Regions from separate parts of the Zhenhengia sp. genome, predicted to be linked through region 2. Evidence: predicted binding sites of a transcription regulator. Region 2 holds the regulator's gene; the other holds the start of a gene.

Region 1 (4,211 bases), on a different contig from region 2:
TTGGTATACCATGACTGTGTTGTACTTCCGTGGCTTATGAAAGAAGATGCTAGCCAAGGAGATTATATGTTATATGCTCTATTAAACGGAGGAGCAGCTTATTTAGATGCTGAGAAAGATGGAGAGGCCCTTGAACATGACATTGAGCGTTACCGTCAAGTAGCAGCACTTCAAGAAAAAGTAGCAAAATGTGAAATGGTTAGACATGAATTTTTAAATGAAGCATACACTGTGCAAAAGGCTGTGTATAGTGATGGAACAGAAGTGACTATTGATTTAGAAAAAGGGACTTATAGTATTCATTAAAAAAGAGAGGGGCTGCTGGTAAGGCAGTCCCTTTGTGCTAAGAGAATATGAGAGGTGAGTGGCTTCAATCCTGTTAGGTAAGAATGTGTAAGCCTACTTCTTATTTAGTTTCTTTGAAGGGTTCATCCTGGACATAGATACCGGATAGTTTTTGAATGCCGCGTGGGATAGCATCTTTGGCATTTTTCCAAGGGGCAGCGCTATTGCGGTAGTCATATTTATCAATGAACCAGGAAAGATCTTCTTCAATACGTGCTAAGCTTTCTTGAAGCTTCTTCTGACTTTCTTCAAGGAAAAAGGTTTGGTCTTTTTCTTTTAGATGATAAGGGGCTTCTTCAAGAAGTTTGGTAAAGTGAGGTAGGCAGAAGCCCTTACTATTTATAAAGAGTGTTTTAAACTCCTCATTGGTTGTAAGAAGATAAAAGAAAGTTTTTATGTAGCGATCAAAGTTATAGTCAATACGGCTGCATACATAGCAGGAAGAAAGGGTATCATTTAGTTTTTGAGTAGCAGGCGTATGAGTAGAAGCAGATTGCACTTTAGCTCCCTTTTTAAGCTTTTGAAGTAGGGAAAGATTTTGCGCACGTGTATGACTTAAAGTAGATTTTAAAGTCTTTTGAAGAGCTACGTAGTGTGTTTGTAGGATAAAGGCAAGGCCTAGACGGTTGCCATAGTCATAGAGTTTTTTATAATGTTCTTTGCAAAAGCCGAGAGCATCTGTTTTTTCACGAATATCATCTTCCATATAAGAAGCGCCTAAAGTAAAGGAGATGGCATCTTGTTCAAGGTTACGATAAATAAAGCAGAATGGGCATTCATCTTCAGCTTTAAAAGCATCTGTAAGTGGAATGGTATAAAGAGTATCTTTCATAAACGACTCCAATCTTGTAAAAATTTTTAGTTTACTCTGTCTATTATAACATATTTAGTAGATAAATTCGGAAGATTAAAGTAAAATAAAAAGGAGGCAAAATTGGATAAAAAAACTTCCATTGGTAATAATATGTAAAGGACTTTTCTAAAGGATGTGAATCTATGAAAAACGTAGCCATAGTAGAGCAGTTAGAGTACTTTAATATTGGTCAGATACTGGAGAGCGGACAAGTTTTCCGATTTGAGAAGATTAATGATCATACCTATATCCTTATTGCAAAAGGTAAGTGTATTAAGATTACTCAACTGCCAGAAAGTACAACCTTAATGATTTACAATAGTACCTTAGGAGAGTTTGAGGAAATATGGAGGCCTTACTTTGATATTGATACAGATTATGGACATATTGCGCGTACATTAGTGCAGAAAGATAGTCATATGGCTAATGCAGTAGCTTTTGGGAAAGGCATTAGGCTTTTAAAGCAGGACCCTTGGGAGATGCTGATTTCTTTTATTATTTCTCAGAATAAGGCTATTCCACATATTCAGCAGTGTATTGCTAATATTACTGAGCGTTATGGGCAGAAGATTGATTATGAGGAAGAGAACAAGAAGAGTTACTATACCTTCCCTACACCTCAGGAATTAGCAGTAGCCACAGAAGAAGAGCTTAGAGCATGTAAAGTAGGCTTTAGAGCACCTTATATTATGGACGCATGTCAGAAAGTCGTAAGCGGTGAGATTGTACTTAATGATTTATTCAATATGTCTTCGCAGGAAGCTAAAGAGGAACTTATGAAGATTAAGGGTGTAGGGCCTAAAGTATCAGATTGCATTTTACTATTTGCCTATGGAAAGATGGATCTTTTTCCTACCGATGTATGGATTAAGCGTGTCATAGAAGGCATGTACTTTGAGGGAAAGGAAATCTCATTAAAGGCTATTCAAACATTTGCTAGGGAATATTTTGCTGATTTAGCTGGATATGCACAGCAGTATCTCTTCTATTATGGTAGAGAAAATAACTTGTATAAGTGAAAAATTCCTTAAAATTGAGAGATTAAGAGAAAAACACTGAAATAGCATTAAAATGCAAAAAAAACAATTAAAAATAATTAAATTTAGGCTTGCAATCTCTATAAGAATGGCATAATATTATTTATGTAATTAGCACTCACTTATAAAGAGTGCTAACATTTAAGAGATTACATACTTTATCTATAAAAGGAGGGTATTTTTATGAATTTAAGACCATTAGGCGACAGAGTCGTACTTAAACAATTAGAAGCCGAAGAAAAAACTCAATCAGGTATCATCTTAACAGGTGCTGCTAAAGAAAAACCACAAGAAGCTGAAGTTATTGCAGTTGGACCAGGTGGTATTGTAGATGGTGAAAAAGTAGAAATGCAAGTTAAAATCGGCGATAAAGTAATTTATTCAAAATACGCTGGAACAGATGTGACATTAGATAAAGAAGAATATATTATCGTTAAACAAAGTGATATTTTAGCAATCGTTGAATAATGGGAGGTAAGGTACAATGGCAAAACAAATTCGTTTTGGAATGGAAGCAAGACAATCACTTCAATCAGGTGTAGATCAATTAGCAAATGCAGTTAAAGTAACACTCGGACCAAAAGGCCGTAACGTAGTACTTGATAAATCATATGGTACACCACTTATTACAAATGATGGTGTTTCAATTGCAAAAGAAATTGAACTTGAAGACCCATTTGAAAATATCGGTGCACAACTTGTAAAAGAAGTTGCAACAAAAACAAATGACGTTGCTGGTGATGGTACAACAACAGCTACAGTACTTGCTCAAGCAATGATTACTGAAGGGCTTAAAAACATTACAGCAGGTGCTAACCCAATCATTATCCGTCGTGGTATGCAAAAAGCTACTACTGAAGCTGTAGAAGCAATCAAAGGCATGAGCCAAACAGTTAATAGCAAAAACCACATTGCACGTGTTGCTGCTATTTCAGCTGGTGATGATGAAGTTGGTAACTTAATCGCTGATGCTATGGAAAAAGTATCAAATGATGGCGTTATCACAGTAGAAGAATCAAAATCTATGACAACAGAATTAGATGTTGTAGAAGGTATGCAATTTGACCGTGGATACTTATCAGCATACATGGTTACAGATACAGAAAAAATGGAAGCAGTTCTTGAAAATCCATACATCCTTATCACAGATAAGAAAATTACAAACATACAGGATATCTTACCTGTCCTTGAACAAATCGTTCAATCAGGTTCTCGTCTTTTAATTATTGCTGAAGACGTAGAAGGCGAAGCTCTTGCTACACTTGTAGTAAACAAACTTCGTGGTACATTTAACTGTGTGGCTGTTAAAGCACCAGGTTTTGGTGACAGAAGAAAAGAAATGCTTCAAGATATTGCTACACTTACAGGTGGTACAGTAATTTCTGAAGAATTAGGTCTTGACCTTAAAGATGCTACAATGGCTCAATTAGGTCGTTGTGGAAGCATTAAAATTACAAAAGAAAATACAGTAATCGTTGATGGTGCTGGGGATAAAGAAGCTATCGCTCATAGAGTAGCAGTTATTCGCCGCCAAATCGATGAAACAACTTCTGATTTCGATAGAGAAAAACTTCAAGAACGTCTTGCTAAACTTGCAGGCGGTGTAGCAGTAATCAAAGTTGGTGCTGCAACAGAAACAGAAATGAAAGAAAGAAAACTTCGTATCGAAGATGCTCTTGCAGCTACACGCGCAGCTGTTGAAGAAGGTATCATCGCAGGTGGTGGTAGCACATATATCCATGTTATTAAAGCTGTTGAAAAACTTCTTGATGAAACAACAGGCGATGAAAAAACAGGTGTACGTATTATCTTAAAAGCTCTTGAATCACCACTTCGTCAAATCGTAGCAAATGCTGGTCTTGAAGCAGCTGTTATCATTGACAAAGTTAAAGCTTCAGAAGCAGGTGTTGGTTTCAATGCTCTTACAGAAGAGTATGTAAACATGATCGATGGTGGTATCATTGACCCAACTAAAG
Region 2 (4,211 bases):
TGGTGTTACATCAAGAAGAAGGATATCACCAACACCTGCTTCACCTGAAAGTTTACCACCTTGAATAGCAGCACCTACAGCTACACATTCATCTGGATTGATTCCTTTGAATGGTTCTTTTCCTGTGATACGTTTAACAGCTTCTTGAACAGCTGGAATACGTGTTGAACCACCAACTAATAATACTTTATCAAGTTCGTTTGCATTAAGACCTGCATCGCTAAGTGCTGTTCTTACTGGTCCCATTGTACGTTCTACAAGGTCACTTGTTAATTCATCAAATTTAGCACGTGTAAGTGTAATATCTAAGTTTTTACCTGCAGCACAGATGAAAGGAATTAAGATATTAGCTGTTGATTTAGAAGAAAGTTCTTTCTTAGCTGTTTCTGCTGCTTCTTTAAGACGTTGCATAGCCATTTTATCTGCTGATAAATCTTCGCCTTCTTGTTTTTTGAACTCTTCTACTAAATAGTTGATAATACGTTGGTCAAAGTCATCCCCACCAAGGTGATTATCTCCACTTGTTGCTAATACTTCGATAACACCATCACCGATTTCAATGATAGATACGTCGAATGTACCACCACCAAGGTCATATACCATGATTTTTTGTTCTTGTTCATTTTCAAGACCATATGCAAGCGCTGCTGCTGTTGGCTCATTGATGATACGTTTTACTTCAAGACCAGCAATACGACCAGCATCTTTTGTTGCTTGTCTTTGGCTATCTGAGAAGTATGCAGGAACTGTAATAACAGCTTCTGTTACAGCTTCACCTAAGTAACTTTCAGCATCAGCTTTAAGTTTTTGAAGTGTAATTGCTGAAATTTCTTGTGGTGAATAATCTTTTCCATCGATGCTTACACGGTAGTTAGTACCCATGTGACGTTTGATTGATGCTACTGTACGATCATGGTTTGTAATTGCTTGACGTTTTGCAACATCACCTACAAGTCTTTCTCCTGTTTTTGTGAAACCAACTACTGAAGGTGTTGTTCTATTACCATCTGTATTTACGATTACAACAGGTTTTCCACCTTCCATAACTGCTACACAAGAGTTTGTTGTTCCTAAATCAATACCAATTATTTTTCCCATTATTTTTTCCTCCTAATCTTTACTTCTTTATTAATTAGCTACTTTAACCATACTGTAGCGGATTACTTTTTCTTTATATAAATAACCTTTTTGAAGCTCTTCAACAACTATATTTTCTTCCAAAGTATCATCTTCTATGTGTAGAACTGCATTGTGATAATCTGGATCAAATGTTTTGCCTGCTGCTTCAATAGGAGTTACATTTAATTTTTCTAGAACTGTTAAGAGTTGTCTATAAATCATAGATACACCTTCGTAGAATGATTTATCAGTTGTCTCTTGTTTTAAAGCTCTTTCAAAATTATCTACAGTTCCTAAAAGTTCTGTTACTGTAGTACTTACTGCTAAGTCATAAATGTTTTGTTTTTCTTTTTCAGTACGCTTACGGTAGTTATCAAACTCAGCCATAAGTCTTTGAAGGCGCTCAATGTTCTCATCGACTGCAGACTTAACCTCTTCAACTGCTTCTTCTTGAGCCTCTTCTTTAACTTCTTCTACTGTAACTTCTTCTACCGTTTCATTTTGCACTTGATCTTTAATTTCTTTTTCCTCCATGAACCAGCATCCTTTCTGAATTACTCTTTTGCTTCAATTAGCATATTTTTAATATGATGAGAAATATGTTCAAGTAGTGATACTACCTGTCCATAATTCATACGTGTTGGACCAATAATACCGATTGTACCTAAGTTATAATCTCCTATCTCATAGCTTGTTGTAATAATACTACACTCTTTCATAGGTTCTAACCCATTTTCTTCACCAATGCTGATATTTACTTCTGTACTCGGTTTATGTTTAAGCATTTTATATAAGTAAGGCTTTTGTTCAAGTACTTCAAAAAGCTTTTTCGCTTTTTCAATGTCATTAAACTCTTGGAAATTAAGCATATTTGTCATGCCTCTTGTAAATACATTTGGGATATCTTCAGATTCAAGTGTATCAATAATAGCATGCATTAGGTCTACTGCTATATCTTTATACCCTAGCATACGCTCTTCAAGGATACGCATCTTATCTATACTAAGTTCATCCAATGATGTACCTGTTAGACTTTCATTAATAATATTCGTTAAAATACCACATAGTGCATAGTCTAAAGTTTTCTTTGTACGAATCACATAATGTCTTACAATGTTAGCATCTGTAACAATGACAATAGCTACATTTCTTTCATCTACTGGCACCAGTTGAAGATGTTTAATCTTTGTTTGATGTATAGTAGGTGGAGATGCAATTGTTGCATAATGTGTTACAGTTGAAATAAGCTTTGCTGTCTCTTCAAGTAACTTATCAATTTTGTCAAACTTACTATGAATGACCTCTGCAACAACCTTCTGAATATCAGGAGCGATATCCGGATATTGCATGAGATTATCAACGTATAAACGATAACCTTTATCCGAAGGAATACGTCCTGCTGAAGTATGTGGCTGTACAATAAGCCCTAAATCTTCAAGGTCAGCCATTTCATTACGAATGGTTGCAGAACTTATACCAAGATCATATTTTTTAGAAATTGTCCTTGATCCTACAGGATCTCCTGTCTGTATATAATCATGAATAATGGCTTCGAGAATCTTTATTTTTCTTTCATTTATATCCATGATTTCACTTCCTTTTTCTTTTGTTAGCACTCATCATTTACGAGTGCTAACTACATTTTTAAGATATCATTCTTTTATAGTAATGTCAATACGATTTAGTAAATATATTTTGAATAAATTATTAACCTTTATAAGATCTAATCTAATAAGAAAGAAACGAATACTTGGTTAGATAAATCAATACCTATCTCACTTAAAAAAAGCCTGTCTTTATTGTGTATCAGGATTCCTTCCTTCATCCATTTTTCTATAGGTTCCCTATATATTTCAAAAATGGAAACCCCGAACTTTTTATAGAATTCCCCTATACTTATACCTTTTAACATACGTAATCCCAGAAACATATATTCTTCCATAGCAATTTTGGGTGTAATCGTCTCTCTTTCTGTAACGAGCTTGTCAGGCTGACCTTTTGCTGTAAGGTAGTCATTAAATACTACTGTATTATGGTAACGTATCTCATCCATATAACCATGTGCACCTAATCCTAGACCCAAGTAAAATCCACATTCCCAGTAGAGTTCATTATGCCTGCAGTTTAATCCATCTTTAGCCCAATTTGAAATCTCATACTGAGTATACCCTGCTTCTTTTAAACGTTCTTTTACAAAGGTATACATCTGACGGTCTGTCTCTTCATCAATAGTCTTAAGTGTACCTTCTTCATATTTTTTTCCAAACACAGTCCCTTCTTCTATAATCAAAGAGTAAGCTGAAATATGTGGCAATTCATAAGCAATCATTGTCTCTACTGTATCTTGCCATTCTTCCATAGTCTGGTTAGGGAGTGCAAACATAATATCTGTATTAATATTAGTCATACCATGATTTCTAAGTAGCATGATACTACGTTTCCAATCTTCAAAAATATGAATACGTCCAATCTGCTTAAGCTGATGATTCTGTACAGCTTGAAGGCCTAAACTTACTCTATTAACCCCATTCTTTTTAAAACTTTCAACATGCTCTTCTAAAATGGTTCCAGGGTTAGACTCTACTGTCCACTCTGCATCTTCTTCAATGTCAAAATTTAATCTAATAGCCTCTAGCACACGGTCTAATAAAAAAGGTGGAAGTACCGTAGGGGTACCTCCACCAATAAATAGACTACCGATTGTGTGCAGGCCTCTTACCTTCAGACCATAATGCTGAATTTCCTTTACAAGTGCATCTACATAAATTTCTTCTTGTCCTTTATTAGGAAAAGATAAAAAATCACAATAATAACACTTAGAATGACAAAATGGTATGTGTACATACAATCCTATTTTCATATAGTCCCTCTATTCATCAAGTTTTAAAACGCTCATGAATGCTGCTTGTGGCACTTCTACATTACCAACTTGACGCATACGTTTCTTACCTTCTTTTTGTTTCTCAAGAAGTTTACGTTTACGTGAAATATCCCCACCATAACATTTAGCAAGAACATCTTTTCTCATAGCGCTAATGGTTTCTCTAGCAATAACTTTATTGCCAATAGCAGCTTGGATTGGAATTTCAAAT

The links. The regulator HrcA, encoded in region 2, represses chaperone genes, less so after heat shock. The targets are predictions, from matches to a motif close to TGTTAGCACTCNNNNNNNNNGAGTGCTAACA.
Region 1: a site for HrcA is predicted at 2,345-2,375, ahead of groES (co-chaperone GroES). Genes of this name have one in related genera too.

What each region holds. Positions count from the first base shown of each region.
Region 1 is NZ_JBKVCH010000022.1:13,443-17,653, reverse strand. Features, by position in the region: gene ACLTBU_RS16515 (DUF5696 domain-containing protein) at 1-306, shown strand, start outside; gene ACLTBU_RS16510 (DUF6062 family protein) at 407-1,177, opposite strand; gene ACLTBU_RS16505 (DNA-3-methyladenine glycosylase family protein) at 1,342-2,217, shown strand; gene groES (co-chaperone GroES) at 2,419-2,703, shown strand; gene groL (chaperonin GroEL) at 2,720-4,211, shown strand, end outside.
Region 2 is NZ_JBKVCH010000001.1:181,505-185,715, forward strand. Features, by position in the region: gene dnaK (molecular chaperone DnaK) at 1-1,098, opposite strand, end outside; gene grpE (nucleotide exchange factor GrpE) at 1,129-1,653, opposite strand; gene hrcA (heat-inducible transcriptional repressor HrcA) at 1,674-2,705, opposite strand; gene hemW (radical SAM family heme chaperone HemW) at 2,843-3,979, opposite strand; gene lepA (translation elongation factor 4) at 3,989-4,211, opposite strand, start outside.